Regions from separate parts of the Nitratireductor lacus genome, predicted to be linked through region 1. Evidence: riboswitches for the same ligand, from Rfam matches in the RefSeq annotation. Region 1 holds a riboswitch; the other holds the start of a gene.
The links. Region 1 has a riboswitch for thiamine pyrophosphate ahead of thiB (thiamine ABC transporter substrate binding subunit). Riboswitches for the same ligand answer to the same signal wherever they lie in the genome.

Region 1 (11,996 bases):
AACGGCGGGGCGCGGTAGGCGGATGCCTTCCACGCCCTCGTCCATCCGGCGAGATCGGGAATGACAATGATGCAGGCAGCGAAAACACTTCTGGTGACAGGCGGAAGCCGCGGCATCGGCGCTGCGATCTGCCGGCTTGCCGCAGATGCGGGCTACCGCGTCGCGGTCAACTATGTCGCCAACCCTGACGCAGCCGAAACGGTCGTCCGCGACATCGAACAGGCAGGTGGCGAAGCCTTTGCCGTCAAGGCCGACATGGCCGAGGAAAACGAAATCCTGGCCATGTTCGAGGCCGTTGACCGGCGCTTTGGGCGGCTTGATGCACTCGTCAACAATGCGGGCATTGTCGACCGCAAGGCGCGCGTCGACGAAATGGACCTCGCCCGGTTCGAGCGCATGATGCGCATCAATGTGATCGGCACGATGCTGTGCGCCCGCGAGGCGGTCAGGCGCATGTCGACACGCCATGGCGGCAAGGGCGGCGCCATCGTCAACATCTCGTCCATCGCCGCCGTGCTCGGCTCGGCTGGCGAATATGTCGACTACGCAGCCTCCAAGGCAGCGGTCGACACCTTCACCATGGGGCTTGCACGTGAGGTCGCGGAAGAAGGCATCCGCGTCAATGCGGTGCGGCCCGGCATCACCGACACCGAAATCCACGCCTCCGGCGGCCAGCCGGACAGGGCGCAGCGGCTTTCGGGTCTGATCCCAATGAAAAGGCCTGGCACGGCAGAGGAAATCGCCCGCGCCGCGCTCTGGCTTCTCTCCGATGAGGCGTCCTACTCCACGGGCGCCATTCTCAATGTCAGCGGCGGTCGATAGCCGACGCAACGGAATTCAGGAAAGGCACGAACATGTCCTATGATCTCGTCGTGATCGGCACCGGACCCGGCGGCTATGTCTGCGCCATCAAGGCGGCCCAGCTCGGCCTAAAGACAGCTGTTGTCGAGAAGCTCTCCACCCATGGCGGCACCTGCGTCAATGTCGGCTGCATACCCTCCAAGGCGCTGCTGCACGCCACGGAAATGTTCGCGGAAGCCGGCCATGGCCTTGCCGATCTCGGCGTTGAGGTGAGCAAACCCAAGCTCAACCTCAAGAAGATGATGGAGCATCGCGTCAAGACGGTCGAGCAGAACACCAAGGGCCTCGACTTCCTGATGAAGAAGAACAAGATCGATGTCCTTCGCGGCTTTGGCAGCATTGCCGGCAAGGGCAAGGTCAGCGTGAAGGGCGACGACGGCAAGGAACAGACCGTGGAGACGAAGAACATCGTCATCGCCACGGGTTCCGACGTCGCCGGCATTCCCGGCGTCGACGTGAAGTTCGACGAGAAGGTGATCGTCTCCTCCACCGGCGCTCTGGAGCTTTCCAAGGTCCCTGAGCACATGGTGGTTGTCGGTGGCGGCGTGATCGGGCTGGAGCTCGGCTCCGTCTGGGCCCGCCTTGGCGCCAGGGTGACCGTGGTCGAATATCTCGACACCATTCTCGGCGGCATGGACGGCGAGGTCGCCAAGCAGTTCCAGCGCATGCTTGCCAAGCAGGGCTTCGAGTTCAAGCTCGGCGCCAAGGTCACGGATGTGGCCAAGGCCGGCAAGGGCGCAAAGGTGACCTTTGAGCCGGCAAAGGGCGGTGATGCGGAAACCGTCGAAGCAGATGTGGTTCTGATCGCCACCGGCCGCAAGCCTTACACGGAAGGCCTCGGCCTGGACGCGGTGGGCGTGGAGCTGGATGAGCGCGGCCGTGTAAAGACCGACGGGCATTTCAAGACGAATGTCGATGGCATCTACGCCATCGGCGACGTGATCGCCGGTCCGATGCTCGCGCACAAGGCCGAGGATGAAGGCGTCGCCGTGGCCGAGATCCTCGCCGGACAGGCCGGGCACGTGAACTATGATGTGATCCCCGGCGTGGTCTACACCAGCCCGGAAGTCGCCTCCGTCGGCAAGACCGAAGAAGAGCTGAAAAAGGCCGGCGTGGAATACAACGCCGGCAAATTCCCCTTCTCGGCCAACGGTCGCGCCCGCTCCATGCTCAAGACGGACGGCTTCGTGAAGGTGCTCGCCGACAAGAAGACGGATCGCGTGCTGGGCGTTCATATCGTCGGCTTCGGCGCCGGCGAAATGATCCACGAGGCAGCGGTTCTGATGGAGTTCGGCGGCTCGTCGGAAGACCTCGCCCGCACCTGCCACGCGCACCCCACCATGTCGGAAACGGTCAAGGAAGCGGCTCTCGCCACCTTCGCCAAGCCGATCCACATGTGATCCGACAGGAATTTACAGACAACAGGGCCCCGGCGCGAAAGCTTCGGGGCCTTTTTCTATCCGCCGTCGCCCATTGGTACACTGTCGGAGACGGTGCCGGACGTCCCGGTGACGTCCTCGCCGAAAAAGCCGCTTCCTGAAATCGCCATGAAAGCGAGGATCACGATCGCCGCTCCAACGGCGCCAATCACAAAACCCCGCGTTCCCTCCGAACCGGCAGAACGATGTTGGGGTTTCTTTTTTTTGTTTTCGTCCTGCATGACAGAGCTCCAAATGACGCTCCCCAACGCCATTGGAAAGATAACATGCAATTAGTTAGCCGGAACCCCAAATTTACCGGACACCCTCAACGGTATAACCGTCCGCACGCAGGAGTTCGATGAGCCCTTCCTCACCGGGCAGATGCAGTGCCCCGACGGCGATGAAGGCGCTGCCTTCATTCAGAATAGGCCGCGCCCGTTCGGCCATCGTGCCGTTGCGCGCTTTGACCATGGCCTGATCGAAGGCGGCGTAATCCCCTGATGCACCCTGCTGCTCGGGGATCGCGACGCGGATCAGCGGCCAGAACATGCCGGTCTCGCCTTCGGCATAGAGCGACACCATGGTTTCCATCACGTCGTTCAGGCCGTCACCAAGCGCCAGCGTCTCTACCAGGCCGCGCACATGCATTTCCATGGGCAGGGAGGCCATGGCGTCCAGTTGCTCAACCGCCGTCTCAAGACCGAGAAGCTCTTTGCCGGCATTCTGAGCATCCTCTGCCAGCTTAAGATCCAGGATCGGCATACCCGCTTCCTTGCGCTCGATCTCGCAAACCGGCAGCGCCACCAGCGAGATCAGCATCCAGGGCTTCATCTTCTTGACGCTGGCAAACGGAATGCCGCGCGCCTTGAGCGCATCCGCCACCGCCTGACGCTCCGCCTCATCGAGGTGATCGCCAAGCGTCTCCTTGCCCGTGAACATCATCAGGTCCGGCCGTTTGAACATCGCCGCAGCCATCTTCGACTGATCGAGAATGTCGGTGGTCTCGATAACGACACGCTCCGCCCCGTCGAAAGCCTCGCGGGCATCCCTGGGGAGCGTGACCACGCGCGGGTCGCTCATATGCATGGTGCCGAAAAGATAAGAGGGCTCAATGCCCTCCTTCTCGACCCGCCAAAGGAGTCCGCTGCCATTCGGCGTCTCCGCCGCCTGTCGTCGCACCTCTTCAAGCGCGGCCGGGTTCTCTGCGGCGAGTTCCGTCAGGAGGTTTGTGCCCGAACAGACAATCTCATCCGCCTTTGCCGGCTTTGCCATTAACAGGCCGAGGACCAGCGCCAGCAGCAGGAAAAGCGGAAAGGCAGCAGCGCACAGAAAAAGGCGGTCAACAAACCGCTCGGTCGCGGTGGTGGCTTTTGCATGCGTTTTCATGGCGCCACGCTAGCGGCAAATCCCGGCGAAACCGTTAATCCGCCACCACAAATTGCGAGCAATGGCTTCAGGCCCGCGGATGGGCGGCATCGTAGATTTCGAGAAGCCGCGCCGTGTCCACGCCCGTATAGACCTGCGTCGTGGAGAGGCTCGCATGGCCCAGAAGCTCCTGGATCGCGCGCAGATCGCCGCCGCGCCCAAGAAGATGCGTGGCAAAGGAATGCCTGAGCGCATGCGGCGTTGCCGTCTCCGGCAGGTTGAGCGCGGAGCGCATACGCTTCATCTCGCGCTGAATGATGGCCGGTTGCAAAGCGCCGCCACGCGCGCCGCGAAAGAGCGGCCCGTCAGCCTCCAGATGGTAAGGGCAAAGGCGCTGATACTCGGCGACCGCCTCGGCGGATACCGGCAGCACCGGCACAAGCCGTGTCTTGCCGCCCTTGCCGGTGATCCTGAGCGCGCCCTGGCGCAGTTCCCCGACCTGACCGCCCAGAAGCCCCAGCGCCTCCGAAATGCGAAGCCCGGCTCCATAAAGCAGCGTGAAGACGGCTGCATTCCGCGCCGCGATCCACGGTTCCTCGGCAAGCTGCCCCTCGCCCGAGGCGACCTTGCGCGCATCGGCGGCCGTCAGTGGCTTGGGCAGCCCGCGCGGCGCACGCGGCGCCTTCAGCGCAGCCGCAGCCGCCGCGTTCACCAGCCCCCGACGCTCCAGATAACGCAGAAACGAGCGAACCCCGGCAAGCCCGCGCCCGAGCGTGCGGGCTCCCGCGCCCCCGCCGCGCCGAAAGGCCAGAAAGGCGCGCAGGTCCGCCGGGCGCAGCTCGGCGATGTCGGAGAGACCCGGTGCCTCGCCGCAATGCCCTGTGAGAAACTGCAGAAACTGCCGCGTGTCGCGCTCATAGGCATCGACGGTCAGCGCCGAAAGACGCCGCTCATCGGCCAGCGAGGCAAGCCACCTGGTACGGGCCTTCTGGAGGTCGGGCTTTGCGGAAATGAGGAAATCCTGGTCCATACGCGGCATTCTGAACCAGTCTGGTTAGCGAGCGGTGAAGGCGGGCGAATGACGGCTTCCTTCTCCCCGCCTGCTGGGAGAAGGTCCCGGCAGGGGGATGAGGGGTTGGCGCTCACGCCGCGCTTGTAAAACTCTCGCGTATCGCGGTTTCACAGAACATGGTGCTCGCCCCTCATCCTCACCTTCTCCCCGCCTGCGGGGAGAAGGGGGCTTTGAAGTCGGCGTCCAAAGAAGCAAGGGCTGCTATGCGCCCTCGACCTCCTCGCGCAGCATTTCAAGTTCCAGCCACTCTTCTTCCATCTTCTCACGGCTGGCGCGCGCGGTGTCCAGCTCTTTGGAAAAGCGCTGAAACGCGGCTGCATCGCGCGTGTAGAGGTTCGGATCGGCGAGTTTCTCTTCCAATGCCGCGATCTCATCCGCCAGCTCATCAATCTTCTTGGGCAGTGTCTCCAGCGCAAACTTCTGCTTGTAGGAGAGCTTCTTGGCAGCCGATTTGGAGCCGCCCGCATTGCCGACGGGCTTCGCCTTCTGCTGCTCGGCGCCGCGCGCCTTGCGCCGCTCCAGCTCCTCGCCCTTGCGCTGCGCCATCATGTCGGAATAACCGCCCGCATACTCAATCCAGCGGCCATCGCCAGCAGGCGCAATGGTGCTCGTCACCGTACGGTCGAGGAAATCGCGGTCATGGCTGACGAGCAGCACCGTGCCGGGAAAGTCCTCGACAAGCTCCTGCAGAAGGTCGAGCGTCTCCATATCGAGATCGTTTGTCGGCTCATCGAGAACCAGCAGATTGGCCGGCCGTGCGAGGAGCCTGGCCAGAACCAGCCGCGCGCGTTCACCGCCCGAAAGCTCGCGGATCGGCGTGCGCGCCTGCTCCGGTTTGAACAAGAAGTCCTTCATGTAGGAAACGACGTGCCGCTCCTGCCCGTTGACGACGACGCTGTCGCCGCGCCCGTCGGTCAGGAAGTGAGAAAGCGTCTCCTGTGGATCGAGCGCGCGTTTCTGGTCCAGAATGGCGATTTCCAGATTGGCACCGAGCCGCAGCGATCCCTCATCGGGCTCAAGCTTGCCTGTCAAAAGGTTGATAAGCGTCGTTTTGCCGGCGCCATTGGGCCCGACAAGACCAACCCGGTCGCCACGCAGAATGCGCGTGGAGAAGTCCTTGACCACCTGCAGTCCGTCATAGGATTTGGCGAGCCCCTTCGCCTCGATGACGAGCTTGCCGGATTCGGCAGCATCACTGGCCGCCATGGTCGCCACGCCTTCTGCGCCGCGGTGGCTGCGGTGTTTTTCACGCAGCGCCTGCAACTCTCCCAGACGGCGCACATTGCGCTTGCGGCGCGCGGTCACGCCATAGCGCAGCCAGTGCTCTTCACGCTCTATCTTGCGGGCGAGCTTGTGCTGCTCGCGCTCTTCCTCTTCGAGCACCTGATCGCGCCAGTCCTCGAAATGGGCGAACCCCTTGTCGAGCCGCCGCGTCACACCCCGATCGAGCCACACGGTTGCGCGGCTTACCTTCTCCAGAAATCGGCGGTCATGCGAGATGGTGACCAAAGCGGAAGAGGTCCGTTGCAACTCTTCCTCAAGCCACTCGATGGTGGCGAGGTCGAGATGGTTTGTCGGCTCATCGAGCAGTAGCAGATCCGGCTCCGGTGCAAGCACGCGGGCCAGTGCCGCACGGCGCGCCTCGCCGCCAGAAAGCGTCGCCGGGTCTTCATCGCCCGTGAGCCCCAGCCGGTCGATGACAAGCGCCACCCGGTTGATGTCGTCGGCAGGCCCAAGCCCCGCCTCCACATAGGCGCGCACGGTCGCGAACCCCTGCCAGTCGGGCGTCTGCGGCAGATAACGTATGGTTGCTGTCGGCTGGCGGAAGATCTCGCCATCCTGCGGCTCCACGAACCCGGCGGCAATCTTCAACAGTGTTGATTTGCCGGAGCCATTGCGTCCCACCAGCGCAAGCCGCTCGCCGGGGCCGACCATCAGCGAGGCACCGGCCAACAGCGGCGTGCCACCGAACGTTAGACGAATATCATCCAGCTTTAAAAGGGGCGGCGCCATGGTTCAGCGTTCTCCGTATTCAGTAGATGCGCCATAAAAAGCGCCCGGCCCTTCATGAGCGTGATGGAAAGGCCGCCATCCGCTACATTGGAAAGCGTCAGCGATGATCCGAAGGGCACCTCGACGGCATCGAGCGGCCATTTCGCGCCTTCGACCGTGAGGCCGGAAAGCTCCGAAAAGCCGAGGATCGAAAACAGTGTGCCATCAGCATAGGCGAAGCTGTGGCGCCGCCCCGGGATGAGCGGCACGCCTTCCTGATGCCCGCTCGTCAGCTTTGCGGCAATGCCGCGTTCGGAGAGCTGCAATGCCTGAGCGAAATGCAGGAACATGTGGTCGGCCCGTTCGCCTCCGAAGGCACCGGCCAGCAAAAGGCTTGTCGCCCCGGCCTCCAGAGCTGCCGCAATCGCGATCTCGCCGTCGGTCTTGTCCTTCTCGGAGGGGAAGGTGCGGCGCGCCACGTCGGCATAGGCATCCTCAAACCCGTCGGGCACGGAATCGAAGTCCCCCACCCAGAGCTCGGGTTTGACGCCGAGAAGCGCAGCATGGCGCATGCCCGAATCCGCTGCGATGATACGGCTGTCGGCGATTTCGGCATCGAGGGCCGGTGTCCGGGTGAGGTCTCCGCCAAGGAGAAGGGTAAATCGGCTCATGGGCGAGGCCCATATCATGCCGGCGGGCCAGCGCCAACGGCGTTTGCACCATCCAACCCCCTTGCGGAGCTGCGCGCCGCGCCCTATTTTCCCGGTCGCTCTAACGGGGTGCCGGCGCATTGTCGGCTGAGAGGCTTGGGAAGAACCCAACCAACCCGCGGAACCTGATCCGGTTGATACCGGCGGAGGGATTAGACGCTTTTCATTCAGCGCCTCATTCCCAGACCAGAAAAGAGGAGGCGCAGATGCGCACCACCACCCTGCTTTCCACTCTGGCGCTCGGCGCGCTGGCCCTTTCCGGCCAGGCATTCGCCCAGGAAAAGCTCACGGTGTACACCTATGAGAGTTTCACGTCCGACTGGGGCCCAAGCCCACAGGTGGAAAAGGCGTTTGAGGCGGAATGCGGTTGCGACGTGGAATTCGTTTCGGTCGCCGATGGCGTGGCACTGCTCAACCGTGTCCGGCTTGAGGGTGCATCCACCAGGGCCGACATCGTGCTTGGCCTTGACAACAACCTGATCCATGAGGCGCAGGACACCGGCCTCTTCGCGCCCCATGGCATCGACATGGCGAAAGTGAGCGTGCCGGGTGGCTTTGAGAACGATACATTCGTGCCCTTCGACTATGGCTATTTCGCTTTCGTCTACGACACCGAAGCCATCGAGATGCCGCCGGCAAGTCTGAAGGAACTGGTGGAGGCCGAGGGTGATCTGAAGATCGCCATTCAGGACCCGCGCACCTCCACGCCGGGGCTTGGTCTTCTGCTCTGGGTCAAGGCCGTCTATGGCGACGAGGCGGCCACCGCCTGGAGCCGGCTGCAGGACAAGGTGCTGACGGTGACGCCCGGCTGGAGCGAGGCTTATGGACTGTTCACCAGCGGTGAGGTTCCCATGGTGCTCTCCTACACCACCTCGCCCGCCTATCACCGCATCGCCGAGGACACCGAGCGCTACAAGGCAGCCAGCTTCGCGGAAGGCCACTACCTGCAGGTGGAAGTGGCGGCACAGACGGTTGCGGGCGCGAAGAATCCGCTGGCGCAGAAATTCCTCGCCTTCATGACCGGTCCCGGCTTTCAGGACGCCATTCCCGAAACCAACTGGATGTTCCCTGCCGGAGAAATATCCGACCCGCTGAACCCGGTCTTCGATGACCTTGTGAAACCGGAAAAGACGCTCGAATTTTCACCTGAGGAGGTTGCAAAGAACCGCAGGGCCTGGGTCGATGAGTGGCTTTCGGTGATGAGCCGCTGATCATCCCGCACGCGCCCGCCATGGACAGACGCACAACAGCGGGGCGCCTCGCGCTAACCGCCATCGGCCTGCTGATCGGCGGGGCCTTCATCGGTCTCGCCGTGGAGGCAGAAAGCCAGGGTGCCGGCGCGCTGGATGCGTTCGATGCATGGCTTCTGCGCATTGCCCGTTTCACGCTCTGGCAGGCGCTGCTGTCGACACTGCTTTCTGTATTACCAGCGATCCTTCTGGCGCGTGCGCTGGCACGGCACCCGGCCTTTCCGGGACGTGCCTTCATCCTGCGCCTGTTCGCCGTGCCGCTTGCGCTACCGGCCATCGTGGCCGCCCTCGGTGTTCTTGCGCTCTATGGCCGCGCGGGCTTCTTTGCACCGTTCCTGTCGGTCGCCTTCAACGAGCACTGGCCCGGCATCTATGGCCTCTCGGGCATTCTGGTCGCCCATGTCTTCTTCAACCTGCCGCTCGCAACGCGGCTCTTCCTGAACGCGCTTGAAAGCGTGCCGGCAGACCAGTGGCGTCTTGCGGCCCAGCTTGGCATGGGCGCGCGCGCCTCGTTCCGGTTTCTCGAATGGCCGGCCATGCGCGCTGCCCTGCCCGGCATCGCCGGGCTCGTCTTCATGCTATGCGTCACATCCTTCACCATCGTCTTGCTGCTTGGCGGCGGGCCGCGCGCCACCACGCTGGAAGTGGCGATCTATCAGGCGCTGCGCTTCGACTTCGACCCCGCGCGCGCACTGGTGCTCACTCTCATTCAGGTAGCGCTGGCAGGCAGTATCGTGCTGGCTATGAGCCGTCTCGGCGCTTCCTTCAGCGGCGACGCGAACCTGCCTGTCGCCCCCCGCCGGATCGTCTGGCACACGCCCGCCGAAACCGGTCTTAACGCGACCCTCATCCTCATCGGCCTGTTCTTCGTCGCCGGTCCGATGGGTGCGACCGTGATTGCGGGCCTCAGGGCCGATCTCGGGCGCCTTGCGACCGAAAGCGCGGTCTTCTCCGCCACGACGACCAGCCTTGTCTTCGCGGGCCTTTCGTCGCTTCTCTGCCTCATCCTGTCACTGGCGCTGGTCGCCGCCCGGCGCGCGCTGGAAATGAAGCGCGGCGCCCTGCCCGCATCCCTGCTGGAGCGCGCAACGGACAGCGGCGCCGCCATGGTGCTCATCGTCCCGCCGCTGGTCATCGGCGCGGGCTGGTTTATTCTCCTGCGTCATGTGGGCAATGTCTTCGCCTTCGCGCCGGTCATGGTCGTCACGGTCAATGCGGTGATGGCAATGCCCTTCGCCATACGCGCCATCCGCCCGGCTTATGATGCCGCGAGCGCCCGTCATGAAAGGCTGTGTCTGTCGCTCGGCATCACCGGCTGGATCCGGCTGCGCCTTGTCGACTGGCCGGCGCTCAAACGCCCCGCCGCCACCGCACTCGCCTTTGCCGCGGCCCTTTCGCTGGGCGATCTCGGCGTCATCGCCCTGTTCGGCTCCGATCAGGTGCAGACCCTGCCCTATCTCCTGCTGCAGCGCATGGGCAGCTACCGCACGGCGGATGCCGCCGGCATTGCCCTTTTCCTCGGGCTCCTCTGCCTGGGATTGATGTTTATCGCCGACTATCTCGGCAGGGAGAAAAGATGACCAGAACCGACACCGGGAACGGCGCGGAGATCACGCTCGACAGGCTGCGTTTTGCCTATCCCGGCGCAGGCTCAATGGCGTTCGACGCGACCATCGCTGCGTCAGACATCGTCGCCGTCATGGGCCCGAGCGGCTCGGGCAAGTCGACCCTGCTCAGCCTGATTGCCGGCTTTGAGCGACCCGCATCGGGCCGCATCCTCATCGATGGCGAGGATGTCTCTGCGCTTACTCCCCACCGCCGGCCGGTCTCCATGGTGTTTCAGGAGAACAATCTCTTCGCGCATCTCACCGTGGCGCAGAATGTGGGGCTCGGCCGCTCACCCTCTCTGAAACTGACGGAAGAAGACCGCGCGGCCGTCTCGGACGCTCTTGCCAGAACCGGCCTCGCCGGCAAGGAAGACCGGCTGCCGCAGGCGCTTTCGGGCGGCGAGCGCCAGCGTGTGGCACTTGCCCGCGTTCTGATTCGCAAACGTCCGGTTCTCCTGATGGACGAACCCTTCGCCTCGCTTGGACCGGCGCTGCGCGACGAAATGCTCGCGCTCATAGCCGCGCTGCACGCAGAGCAGAAAATGACGGTCCTCATGGCCACGCACGATCCGCGCGATGCGGAGCGGCTCTGCAAAACCATGATCTTCGTGGAAGATGGAAGGATCTCGGCGACGGGCACAACCGGGGCGTTTGTTTCAGGCACCGCTTCGGAAGCCTTCAACCGCTATATAGGCGCACGCCGGGAAATCAATTAAGCTCCAAGAAATGGATTCCCCTTTTGCAGCTTATACGCTAGACCGTGCCCCGGATGGGACATGATGAAATGCTGAGGGAACCAAACGCGTGACTCGCACATTAATGCCGGTCATGCTTTGGACAAGATCAACCGGAAGGACATTCACCTGTCCAATCGAGCGCCCGCTACCATGAACTTCCTGCCGTCCGCGCGTTCCTTGCCGCGCAAAACTGTCCTGGCCCTGACGCTCACCGCGCTCCTGTCCGGTTGCCAGATGATTCCGACCGACACAGGCAGCTTCATGCCCTCGTCCAACCCGGTCACGGTGGACACGGTAACGCGCGGCAACCGCCTGGCGCGCCTTGCCCGCCAGCAGCATCCGCGCATCCTGCAGACTTATGGCGGCGAATATTCCGATCCGAAACTCGAGCGCATGGTGGCCAAGGTCGTCGGCTCGCTCACGCTCGACGAACAGAACACCGGCGCCGCTTACAGGATCACCATCCTCAACTCGCCGAACGTCAATGCGTTCGCCCTGCCCGGTGGCTACCTCTACGTCACACGCGGCCTTCTCGCGCTCGCCAACGACTCGGCGGAGCTTGCTGCCGTGCTCGCGCATGAGATGGCGCATGTGACCGCCAATCACGGCATCGAGCGGCAGAAGCTCGAAGCGGAAGAAAAATTCGCGTCGAAAGTGGTCAATGAAGTGGTTGGCGGGCGCGATCAGGCAGCGCAGGCCGCTCTGGTGCGCGGCAAGCTCCGGCTTGCACAGTTCTCCCGCAATCAGGAGCTTGAAGCCGACCGTATCGGCATCCGCACCACCTCCCATGCGGGGTATGACGCTTTCGCGGCGGCACGTTTCCTTCAGGCGATGGACGCCTATCAGGGCTTTCGCAGCGTCAGCGGCGCGACTGACGCCAGCCTCGACTTTCTGGCCAGCCACCCCAATGCGCCGCGCCGTATCGAACTCGCACAGCGCCATGCCCGAGAATTGCAACAGCCGGACGCGGCAGGCAAGCGC
Region 2 (11,996 bases), on a different contig from region 1:
CCGTCATCTTCGGCGTCATCATCTCCGGCTTCACCTTCCTGCGGCTCGATGCCTACTATCAGGAAATGATCAAGGGCGTGATCATCGTCGCCGCCGTGGTGGCCGATGTGTACCGCCAGCGCATGCGGCCACGGTCGCGCTGAACCCCGGGAGGAACCCATGACAGGCGAAAATCGGGCAGGCGAAGAACGCAAGGTGATCCTCAGAACCGAGGGCCTGACCAAGCATTATGGCGGTGTGCACGCGCTCCAGGACGCGGACTTCGAACTGCTCGACGGCGAGCACGTGGCGATTGTCGGTGACAACGGTGCCGGCAAGTCGACCTTCGTGCGGCAGATCACCGGCGTCGAGCGCCCCACCGCCGGCAAGATACTGTTTGAAGGGCGAGAGATGGATTTTCAGAATCCCGTCGACGCGCGCGAGGCAGGCATTGAAGCGGTGTTCCAGAATCTGGCGCTTGCCGACGATCTGGACGTGCCTTCCAACATCTTTCTTGGCCGGGAGGAAACCTACTTCAATCTCGGTCCATTCAGCTTTCTGAACGAGAAGAAGATGTTCCAGCGCAGCCAGGAAGCGCTGGAAAAAACAGGGGTGAAAATTCCCAATCTGCACAATTCGATCGCCAACATGTCCGGCGGTCAGCGCCAGTGTGTCGCCATCAGCCGGGCGGCGAGCTTCGCCTCGAAGCTGATCCTCATGGACGAGCCCACGGCAGCCCTGGGCGTGCAGGAAACGACCCAGGTGGAAAACATCATCCGCGGCCTGAAGAAACGCGGCATTCCGCTGATCCTCGTCAGCCACAATCTCAGGCAGGTCTTCAACCTGGTCGACAAGATCTGGGTGTTCCGGCGCGGCCGCATCGCCGGCATGCTGGAGGCCGACAAGACGGACGGAAACGAAGTGGTCTCGCTTATCACCGGCGTGCAGTCCGGCGTCCACGAGAACGCCAGTTACATCTGAGACAAAGCCTTCAGGAACCCAGACAGAAAGACCCTCTATGACCGTGAACTTCGCGCTTCTTGGTGCCGGGCGCATCGGCAAGGTGCATGCAAAAGCGATTGCCGGCAATGCGGACGCCCGGCTTGTCGCCGTCGCTGATGCCTTTGCAGAGGCCGCACAGGCTATCGCCGATGCCTATGGGTGCGCGGTTCGCAGCATTGAAGACATTGAGGCCGACAGGCGCATCGATGCCGTTGTCATCTGCACGCCGACCGACACGCATGCGGATTTGATCGAGCGCTTTGCCCGCGCCGGCAAAGCCGTTTTCTGCGAAAAGCCCATCGACCTGAACCTTGCCCGCGTGAAGCAGTGCCTTGGTGTGGTGAAGGAAACCGGCGCCGTGCTGATGGTGGGTTTCAACCGCCGCTTCGACCCGCATTTCGCCGCCGTGCGCGCTGCCATCGACGAAGGCCGGATCGGCCCTGTCGAGATGGTGCAGATCACCTCGCGCGATCCCGGTCCGCCGCCCATCAGCTACATCAAGTCATCGGGCGGCATTCTGCGTGACATGACGATCCACGATTTCGACATGGCGCGCTTCCTGCTTGGCGAGGAGCCTGAAACGGTGTTCGCCACCGCCTCTGTTCTGGTCGATCCGGCCATTGGCGAGGCGGGCGATTTCGACAGCGTGTCCGTCATCCTCACCGCCGCGTCGGGGCGCCAGTGCAGCATCTCCAATTCGCGCCGCGCCACCTATGGCTATGACCAGCGGATCGAGGTGCTGGGTGCTAAGGGCGCAATCGCTGCGGAAAACCAGCGGCCCGTTTCCATCGAGATCGCCAATGCGCAGGGTTTTACCCGCCCGCCGCTGCACGATTTCTTCATGACCCGCTACACGGAGGCCTATGCCGCCGAGATTGCCAGCTTCATCGCCGCCATTGTCGAGGGCAAGCCGGCATCGCCTTCCGGCGAAGACGGATTGCGCGCGCTGGCACTGGCCGATGCAGCGCTCCTCTCGGTGAAGGAAGGCCGTGCGATAAAGCTCTCCGAAATCCTCTGATCTGATTTCAACCGGCCAGCCAGCGTTCGGACAAATAGGTTTTTGCCGCGCGCACGCTGGCCTCCAGCCCATCGCCCCGGGCAAGACCCGCAGCGATGGCGCTTGCCAGCATGCAGCCGGTGCCCCGCATCGTGCCGGGCAGACGTGGCCCCTCGAACCGCAGTGGCGGCTCTCCCGCCTCATACAGCGTATCCACGGCGAGAGGGCCATCAGCATGCCCACCTTTCACGAGCAGCGCTTTCACCCCACCGCGGAGCAATCGGCCCGCCTCAGTTTCGACCTCGCTATCGCCTGAAAGAAGCGCCAGTTCGGGTAGGTTGGGCGTGACGAGGCTGCAAAGCGTCATCAGGTTTTCGCGCATGAATGCGATGGCATCGTCGGCAAGCAGCGCCCGCCCGGAAGACGATGCGATCACCGGATCGAGCACCACCGGTATCGCGGCGTGTTCGCGCAGAACCGCCGCAACGCGCCCCACGGTCTCGCGGCTTCCAAGTATGCCTATCTTGATCGCCGCGACCGCGTTTGCCGAGAGGGCAGCCCGCATCTGTGCTTCCACCAGATCGGGGTCGCAGAGCTGGACGCGCTCCACCGCCGTGTGGGTCTGCACCGTTACCGCTGTGAGCGCGAGGCAGGTTTTCACGCCAAAGGCAGCAAGTGTCTCCACATCGCGCGCGATGCCGGCCCCGCCAGACGAGTCCGAACCGGCAATCACCAGCACATGCGCCATGCTCACCGCCATTGCGCGGTGGCTGCCAGCCATTCGCGCGTGCGCGCTTCCGGATCTGGATTCAGCGTGATGTCGGTCACCACGGCAGCACTATCCGCCCCGGCGGCAAACACGCCGGGAAGCCGTTCGGGATTCAGCCCGCCAATCGCCACCAGCGGCACATCGCCGACACGCTTGCGCCAGTCGGCCAGCCGGTCGAGCCCCTGCGGGTTCCATTTCATCTTTTTGAGGATCGTCGGATAGACCGGCCCGAGCGCCACATAGTCAGGCTTTTCCGCCAGGGCTGTGCGCAGTTCCGCCCCATCATGGGTGCTGATGCCGAGCTTCAGCCCCGCCGCGCGGATCGCCTCGAGATCGGCCCCGGCCAAATCTTCCTGGCCCAGATGGATGAAATCGCAGCCCGTTTCGATGGCCAGCCGCCAGTGGTCGTTGACGATGAGCTGGCAATCGTTTTCGGCACAGATGCGCCTTGCTTCGATGATTTCTCCACGAAGTGCTGCTTCATCCATCTCCTTGATACGCAACTGCACGAGCTTCACGCCGAGAGGAACGAGCCGGGCGATCCAGTGGGCACTGTCGACAATCAGATAAAAGGGATCGAGTTTCATTCAAACACCGCCTTGCCGATCACCGGCGTTGAAGGAACGGCCATGTCGCGCGGCTCCAGCGGACCGGCCAGAAAGGCTTGCCGCCCCGCATCGACAGCACCGGCAAAGGCTGCCGCCATGGCGATCGGGTCCCCGGCCTTTGCAACGGCCGTGTTCAAAAGAACGGCATCGAAACCCAGCTCCATCACCATGGCTCCATGCGATGGTCGTCCAAGCCCCGCATCCACGATAAGCGGCACATCGGGAAATTCTGCCCGCATGGCCCTGAGCCCATCCGCATTGACCGGTCCCCGCGCCGAGCCGATGGGCGCGCACCAGGGCATCAGCACCGCGCATCCCGCGTCGAGCAGCCTTTCGGCCACCACCAGATCGTCGGTCGTGTAGGGAAAAACCTTGAAGCCCTCATCGCTCAGAGTGCGTGCGGCCTCGACAAGGCCGAACACATCCGGCTGGAGCGTGTCGTGATGGCCGATCACCTCCAGCTTGATCCAGTCCGTGCCGAAAAGCTCCCGCGCCATCTGCGCCGTGGTGACAGCCTCCTTCACCGAATGGCAGCCCGCCGTGTTGGGCAGAACACGCACACCGAGCTCGCGGATCAGCTCCCAGAACCGGCCGCCATTGCGGTTGCCCGCCATCTCGCGGCGCAGCGACACGGTCACGATCTCGCAGCCGCTTTTTCGCACCGCATCCGCCATGATGGCGGGGGAGGGGTATTGCGCGGTTCCCAGAAGCAGCCGCGAGGACAGGGTTTCGCCATAGACTTCCAGCATGTCAGCCTCCCTGCATGGGCGAAAGGATCTCGATCCGGTCCCCGTCTTTGAGCGCACACCGGCTTCGTTCCGCTGCCGGAACAAGCTCTCCATTGCGCGCGGTGGCGAGAAAGTCGGGCGCGTAGTCCAGTTCATCGAGCAGGGCGGCCAGCGTTGCTGCTGTCACGTGCCGCGCTTCGCCATTAACCGTGAGCTTCATCGAACACCTCCACGCGTTCGTTCAGGATGAGAGCCGCCGCCTCGCGCGCCATGGCCGGCGAGAGCAGAAAACCGTGGCGGTAGAACCCGTTCACGCTGATGCCCTCCCGCGTGCGCTTCACGCGCGGCAGGTTGCCGGGATAGGCGGGCCGCACGCCGGCACCCGTCTCCACGATCTTCGCCTCGGCAAAGGCCGGATGCAGGCTGTAGGCCGCGTTGAGCAATTCCATCGTCGAGCGGGCGCTGATCGGCCCATCGTCATCGCTTTCGATCATCGTCGCGCCCACCATGAAATGGTGATCCGCCCGCGGCACGATATAGACCGGTATGCGCGGGTGAAGCAGGCGCACCGGGCGCGAAAGCCTGACCTCTTTCGTCCGCAGCAGAAGCATCTCGCCCCGCACGCCGCGCAGCTCCGGATCCGCCGCCGCCATGCCGGTGCAGTCGGCAATTCGGTCTGCTTCGACAGGCGTATCGTTACCGTAAGCGAAGCGTACGCCTGCCGTTTTCAGCCTGGTAATCAGCACCGTCAGCGCCCGGCGCGGATCGAGATGAGCCTCGCCGGGAAAGAAAAGCCCACGGCGGAACCGGCCTTCAAGATCGGGCTCCAGTTCAGCAACGGCCTCGCCCTCCAGCCATTCATGGCCGGTCGTGCGCACGGCAAAGCGGTCGAGCTCCGCCCGGTCCCGCGCCGGCGCAACCACCAGCGTTCCATTGCGCACGACATGGCCGGGAAGGGCGGCCTCCCACCAGTCCGCCGCGGTCTTTCCGAGCGTGAGCACCGGCTCTTCCGCGCTCTCGCGTTCGCACCACGGTGCGAGCATGCCGCCCGCCAGCCACGACGCGCTGCCCGCCGGGCCTGAGCGGACATCGCACACCGTCACCCGTACACCCGCCCGCACCAGCTCATGCGCCAGCGTGAGGCCGGCGACGCCGGCCCCACGAACAAGGACATGCATGGATCACTCCCCGGGCTCGACCGCCTTCTCCAGCGGCATGTAGAGTTCGCCGCCTTCGCGGAACTTCTCCGCCATCTTCGCCATGCCCTCCTTCTGGGCCTCGGCGCGGATGTCGTGGGAGATGCGCATGGAGCAGAATTTCGGCCCGCACATGGAGCAGAAATGCGCCACCTTGTGCGCCTCCTTGGGGAGCGTCTCGTCGTGGAAGTTGCGCGCAGTCTCGGGGTCGAGCGAGAGGTTGAACTGGTCCTCCCAGCGAAACTCGAAACGCGCGCGCGAAAGCGCATCGTCGCGGATCTTCGCTGCCGGATGCCCCTTGGCGAGGTCTGCCGCATGGGCCGCGATCTTGTAGGTGATGACGCCCGTCTTCACATCGTCGCGGTCGGGCAGGCCCAGATGCTCCTTCGGCGTGACATAGCAGAGCATGGCCGTGCCGAACCAGCCGATCATCGCCGCGCCAATGCCGCTCGTGATGTGGTCATAGCCCGGCGCAATGTCGGTCGTGAGCGGCCCAAGCGTGTAGAAGGGCGCCTCGCCGCAGACATCGAGCTGCTTGTCCATGTTCTCCTTGATCTTGTGCATGGGCACGTGGCCCGGGCCCTCGATCATCACCTGGCAGTCCTTCTTCCAGGCGATCTGCGTCAGCTCGCCCAGCGTCTCCAGCTCGGCAAACTGCGCGGCGTCATTGGCATCGGCGATGGAGCCGGGACGCAGGCCATCGCCCAGCGAGAAGGAGACGTCATAGGCGCGGCAGATGTCGCAGATTTCCTCAAAATGCTCGTAGAGGAAGCTCTCCCTGTGGTGATGCAGGCACCACTTGGCCATGATCGAGCCACCGCGCGAGACGATGCCCGTCACCCGATCGACCGTCAGCGGAATGTAATGCAGTCGCACTCCCGCATGGATGGTGAAATAGTCGACGCCCTGTTCGGCCTGCTCGATCAGCGTGTCGCGAAAGACCTCCCAGTTCAGATCCTCGGCAATGCCGTTCACCTTCTCCAGCGCCTGATAGATCGGCACCGTGCCAATCGGCACAGGCGAATTGCGGATGATCCATTCGCGGATGTTGTGGATGTTGCGACCGGTGGAAAGGTCCATCACCGTGTCGCCGCCCCAGCGCGTTGCCCACACCATCTTGTCCACCTCCTCGGCCATGGAGGAGGTGACGGCGGAATTGCCGATATTGGCGTTGATCTTCACGAGGAAATTGCGGCCGATGATCATCGGCTCGGCTTCCGGGTGGTTGATGTTGGCGGGAATGATCGCCCGGCCCTTCGCCACCTCGTCGCGCACGAATTCCGGCGTCACGAAATCGGGAATGGCCGCGCCAAAGCTCTCGCCATCGCGCACGAGCGTGGCCTTCGCCTGTTCGCGGCCAAGGTTCTCGCGGATAGCGATATATTCCATCTCCGGCGTGATGATGCCGGCCCGCGCATAGGCAAGCTGCGTGACGGCCTTGCCGTCCTTTGCCCGCAGCGGCTGGTGGCGCGTTGGAAACTCCGGCGTCAGCCGGTCGCCGGAAACGAAACCATTGTCCTCCGGCTTCACATGGCGGCCCTCATAGGCCTCCACATCGCCGCGCGCCTTCACCCAGGCCTCGCGGATGCGCGGCAGACCCTTTTCAATCTCGATCAGCGCGTCCGGATCGGAATAGGGACCGGAGGAATCATAAACGGTCACCGGCGGCTCGCCGGCGCTCGGGTGCACGGCGATCTCGCGCATGGGCACGCGAATGTCGGGGTGAAGCTTGCCGGGTTTGTAGATCTTGCGCGACGCCGGCAATGGGCCGGTGGTCACTTTCGGAGCGATAGCATCCATGGGTCAGAGCCTCCTCTGCTCAGTCAGCAATGGAGACCCAGTTCGTGCCGAGAGGAGGAAGAGCGCTGACGTTCCGCTATGGAAATGGATTTCGGCTCGAAGGAGCCAGCGACCCGCCAGGCATGCACCATCCCTACGCCAGTATGAACTGGATCAGGTTCATCGGGTCACTGCGCTGCATGGAAAACCATGCCCAGCAGAATCTCAGCCCCTTGGCGGGACCCCCCAGGTGAGGCCGTAAGGTGGGAGAAGTGAGGCGCTCTTGTCAAGCACCCATGTCAGATGCCGGGCAACAAGTTTGGGAAGGGGGCTTCGAGCCATGTCTCGAAGCCCTCTTCCTCTATCGAGAGGCCATACCCGTCATCCCGGCCGACCGCTGGGCTATCCGGGATGACGGGTATGATTTGTGGATGAGCCGCTGCCAGATCCTAGGCGCTTGCCTCAACGCGCGCCTTGGCGCCGGAAATGGTCGGCAGGCTTTCGCCGGCGTCGATGCGCTTCAGAAGTTCGACTTCACGCGCCTGCATCTGGATGGCGCGGTCTGCCACCATGTCCACCTCGTCGGGAGACAGGATCAGCACGCCGTTTTCATCGGCCAGCACCGCATCGCCCGGATTGACCACCACGCCGCCAACGCTGACGGGGATGTTCATTTCACCCGAAACGCCCAGCAGCTTGGTGGTGATGGGCGAGGGGCCCCGGCACCACATGGGGAAACCGTGACGCTCGAAATCGGCAACGTCTGTCGCCGGCCCGTCCACCACCGCACCGGCGGCCTTCTTGCGGGCCGCCGTGTGGGTGATGACGCCGCCCCAACAGGCGTGGCGTGTGTCGCCGGCACGATCGATGATCACGAAATCGCCGGGCCGGATATGGTCCATCGCGTAATGCAGGAGCGTGCTGTCGGCATGGGGCAGGCGCAGGGTCACCGCCGTTCCGGCGGCCCGCACCCTGGGCAGCATGGAGCGGATGCCCGTGTCGAGGAAGTTTGCGTGCAGAAAGTGGCCGACCGTGGCGGTCTCCACCTGCATCAGCTTGTCGATCTTGGCCTGTGCCAGCTGCTCCGGCATCGAGTTGACCTGGTACATATGCGTATTCCTTATGCGACGACGTGATGGTCTGCGACAGGCATGGAGCGGCGGATCTGCTCGGCATAGCCGGTGTCGATGGTCGCGCTTGCATGGCCGACGCGGTCCGAGCAGTTGGCGATGGTCACGCCCCATGGATCGATGATCAGCGAGTGGCCGAAACACAGCTTTTTGCCTTCGTCATGCCCGAAGATCTGGGCCGATGCGGCCACATAGGACTGGGTCTCGATGGCGCGGGCGCACAGAAGCTGTTCCCAATGGTCCTTGCCGGTCTGCAGCGTGAAAGCGGCGGGCAGCACGATCACCTCGGCGCCCTTGTCACGCAGCTTGCGGAACAGCTCCGGGAAGCGCAGATCGTAGCAGATGGCGCAACCGATTTTCACGCCTTCCAGCTCGTAGACGACCACGTCCTCGCCGCGCTTCATCGTGTCGGATTCCAGATAGCTCTGGCCGCCGGGAACCTTCACATCGAAGAGATGGATCTTGCGGTAGCGGGCAATCTCCTTGCCCTGCCGGTCGAACACGATGGTCGTGTTGTAGCACTTCTCGCCCGCAGCCTCGGCCATGGAGCCGGCGTGAATGTTCACCTTCAGCTCGGCGGCCAGGGCCGACATGGCGCGGTAGGCTTCGCCATCGGGAAAGGTTTCCGCATGGGCGCGGCGGCTTTCCACGGTCCCGCCCATATAGGTGAAGGTTTCGGGAAGCACGACGAGATCGGACTTGTCCTCGGCAACGGCCTTGCGGATCAAGGCTTCCGCATCGGCAATGTTCTTTGCCTTGTCGTCCTGCGAGTTCATTTGAATGACGGAGATTTTCATGAATTTCCCTTGCTTTGGAGTTTGATTGGGGCGGCCGTCAGGCCGGCCCCAGAACGAGATTGGGAAGGAAGAGCACCAGCTCGGGCACGAAGGTGATCACGAGCAGGGCAACGATCAGTGGGATGAGAAAGGGCAGGATCGCCACAGCCACTTTCTCGAACGGCACCTTGCCCACCTCAGCGACGATGTAGAGCGCGATGCCCATGGGCGGTGTGGCAATGCCGATCAGAAGCGCCAGGGTGATGATCAGGCCGAAATGAATGCGGTCGATGCCGAACTGGTCGATGATCGGCAGAAGCATTGGCACGAGGATCAGCTTTGCCGGCACACCTTCCACGAAACAGCCCACCAGAAGCAGGAAACCGAGCAGGAGAAACAGGAAGACCGTACGCGATTCGGTGAACAGAAGAATCTGATCAGCCAGTTGCTGCGGGATCTGCTCGATGGCCAGAAGCCAGCCCATCACATGCGAGAAACCGATGATGATCATGATGACGCTGGTGATGGTCATCGTCTCCGTCAGCGCCTGCCAGAGCATGCGGAAGGAGAAGGTGCGGTAAACGAAACCCAGCGCGATGGTGTAGACGCAGGCCAGAACGCCGGCTTCCGTCGCGGTCGTGAAACCGGTGAGGATGGCGACAAGGATGATGCCCGGTGCAACCAGCGCGGCGATACCGTCGATGGCGGAACGGCCGATCTGCGGCAGGCTCTTGCGTTCCTCGCGCGGAAAGTCCTGCTTCAGTGCGACGAGGTAGTTGAATGCCATCAGCGACAGACCGACGATGAGGCCGGGAATGATGCCTGCAAGGAAAAGCCGCGCCACCGAGGTGTTGGACAGAAACGCATAGACGACAAGGCTGATGGATGGTGGGATGATTGGCCCGACCACCGCACTTGCCGCCGTGAGGGCCGCCGCGAAGGGAGCGGGATAACCGCGCTCGCGCATCGCCTTGATCTCGATCGTGCCGAGGCCGGCGCAATCGGCCACGGCCGCACCGGAGACACCGGCGAAGAGCAGCGACGAGACGACGTTCACCTGTGCGAGGCCGGCCCGCATATGGCCGACAAGCGCGGAGGCGAAGTTGAAGATGCGGTCGGTCATGCCGACGCCATTCATCAGATTGCCCGCCATGATGAAGAAGGGGATGGCAAGCAGGGACGGGTTGTCGACGCCGTCGAGAACCTGAAGCGGAATGATGTAGAGCGTGTCGGAGAAGCCCGCATAGATGAGGGCGGAGAGCACCGCCAGGCCGATGGCCATGGTGATCGGCACACGCAGAAGGATGAGGGCGACGAAGCCCGCGAAAAGTAGCAAGGTCATGGTTCTACCCGGATCCTAGATGTCGCCCGCAGGGTGATGCTCAGGCTCCGCATGCCCTCTGAGGGCATGCACGAAGTCGCTGAAGAAGTGCAGGGCAATCAACCCGCAGGACACGAAGAAGGGGACACTCAGCCAATAGCGCTGAATGCCAACCATCTCGATATTGCCCACCTGCCGCTGGATCAGCTCCGGTGCTTCGCGCAAGATGATGAGCAAGAGCGCGATAACGGCGATGTCCACCAGCATCCGCCCGGCGCGGCGCACCGGGGGCGGAGTGGCGTTCAGCAGAAAATCGACGGTGATGTCCTTATTTTGCCTGTAGACGACGAAAAAGCCCAGAAAACTCATCCACACGAAGCAGACGATGCTGATGGGGAAGGCCCAGACCACCCCCTGACCGAGAAATGCGCGTGACGCGACATTGAGTGCGGTCACGAGGAGCATGGCGAACAATGCCGCATTCGCTCCCACAAGAAACAGCCGGTCGATAACGGCCAGGATTCGATCCAGGACGGGCATGAAACCTCCCCCATCAATGTGAGTTCAAAGGATGCCTATTCGGCGCGCGACGAACGAACCGCGTCAAGGAACCCGTCGGGGAGTTCGCCCTTTTCCTCCATCTCCTGATAGAAGCTCTGCATGCGCTCAACGAAATCCGAAGTGTCCGGTTCCGTATAGGCGACATCCTTGGCCTTCATGGCTTCAAGATCGCTGTTCGCCGCAGCAATCATGCGCTTTTCCGACTCTTCGGCCATTTCGGCAAAGGCATCGAGAACCTGTGCACGCAGTTCATCGGATAGGGCGTTCCAGCGCTTCGCGTTCGTCATGAAGGCCATGCCCTGCGGGTATTCGTCATGACGGATCACGTGTGGCGCAACCTCGTAGAACTTCATCGGCTCGACCAGCGCGATCGGGCTGTTCACCGCATCGACGATGCCGCGGCTGATGGATTCATAGACTTCCGTCCAGGCAAGCGTGCGAACCTCTGCGCCCAGATGGCGCCAGGCGGCAGCGGCCAGCTCGTCGGGATGCATGCGCAGCCGCGTGCCCTGCATTTCTTCCAGGTTCGTCCACGGCTTGTCGGTCACCATCACGCGATAGGGGCCACGCAGGAAGGCGGTCGGAGAACCGATCAGCGCGATGCCGGCTTCGTCTTCGATCTGCTTGAACCAGCCCTTGACCAGATCGGTCTGCATGAAGCGGACCCAGTGCTCGCGGTCGTCAAAAAGGAAGGGGGCCGAGGTGAACTTGATATCCGGCACCCATTTCTGGAGATAGCTCGTGCCTTCCGGATAGACATTCACGGTGCCGATCTGAAGCTGTTCGAGGACCGTGTCGTCGGAGCCGAGCTGCTCGTTCGGAAACACCTTGATCTCAACTTCACCGCCGGTCTTCTCGACCACTTTGTCGGCAAAGAATTGGAACAGTTCGCCCTCGATGCTGTCCGGCGGCATCTTGTGCGCCATGCGCCAGGTCTCGGCATGGGCCGAAACCGTGGCGGCGGCGCCGATCGCTGTCATCACGCCTGCGGCCAGAACATTGCGTAGAATACGGTTCATTATCCTTCCCCATCGTTTTTGTCTGGTTATGGGAACAGGATCGGAGAGCCGTCTTAAAAAGTCCAAATGAAAAATATGGCTTCCGGTGATAATTTTTTTCAATCAGGGTTGATCAGATAGTCATCAGGAAA

Region 2: another riboswitch for thiamine pyrophosphate. It lies ahead of thiC (phosphomethylpyrimidine synthase ThiC); the one in region 1 lies ahead of thiB (thiamine ABC transporter substrate binding subunit).

The regions. Positions count from the first base shown of each region.
Region 1 is NZ_JBWKMB010000005.1:2,036-14,031, reverse strand. It holds gene AC07E3_RS05475 (SDR family oxidoreductase) at 67-822, shown strand; gene lpdA (dihydrolipoyl dehydrogenase) at 855-2,261, shown strand; gene AC07E3_RS05465 (hypothetical protein) at 2,318-2,521, opposite strand; gene AC07E3_RS05460 (TraB/GumN family protein) at 2,595-3,668, opposite strand; gene AC07E3_RS05455 (tyrosine recombinase XerC) at 3,736-4,677, opposite strand; gene AC07E3_RS05450 (ABC-F family ATP-binding cassette domain-containing protein) at 4,921-6,732, opposite strand; gene AC07E3_RS05445 (thiamine diphosphokinase) at 6,714-7,382, opposite strand; TPP riboswitch at 7,477-7,590, shown strand; gene thiB (thiamine ABC transporter substrate binding subunit) at 7,628-8,632, shown strand; gene thiP (thiamine/thiamine pyrophosphate ABC transporter permease) at 8,653-10,251, shown strand; gene thiQ (thiamine ABC transporter ATP-binding protein) at 10,248-10,994, shown strand; gene AC07E3_RS05425 (M48 family metalloprotease) at 11,166-11,996, shown strand, end outside.
Region 2 is NZ_JBWKMB010000009.1:61,151-73,146, reverse strand. It holds gene AC07E3_RS09460 (ABC transporter permease) at 1-143, shown strand, start outside; gene AC07E3_RS09455 (ATP-binding cassette domain-containing protein) at 160-960, shown strand; gene iolG (inositol 2-dehydrogenase) at 998-1,999, shown strand; gene AC07E3_RS09445 (hydroxymethylpyrimidine/phosphomethylpyrimidine kinase) at 2,007-2,759, opposite strand; gene AC07E3_RS09440 (thiamine phosphate synthase) at 2,729-3,334, opposite strand; gene AC07E3_RS09435 (thiazole synthase) at 3,331-4,104, opposite strand; gene thiS (sulfur carrier protein ThiS) at 4,106-4,303, opposite strand; gene thiO (glycine oxidase ThiO) at 4,287-5,261, opposite strand; gene thiC (phosphomethylpyrimidine synthase ThiC) at 5,265-7,079, opposite strand; TPP riboswitch at 7,192-7,317, opposite strand; gene AC07E3_RS09415 (RraA family protein) at 7,508-8,167, opposite strand; gene AC07E3_RS09410 (carbon-nitrogen hydrolase family protein) at 8,179-8,985, opposite strand; gene AC07E3_RS09405 (TRAP transporter large permease) at 9,023-10,306, opposite strand; gene AC07E3_RS09400 (TRAP transporter small permease) at 10,322-10,825, opposite strand; gene AC07E3_RS09395 (TRAP transporter substrate-binding protein) at 10,861-11,865, opposite strand; gene AC07E3_RS09390 (LysR family transcriptional regulator) at 11,964-11,996, opposite strand, start outside.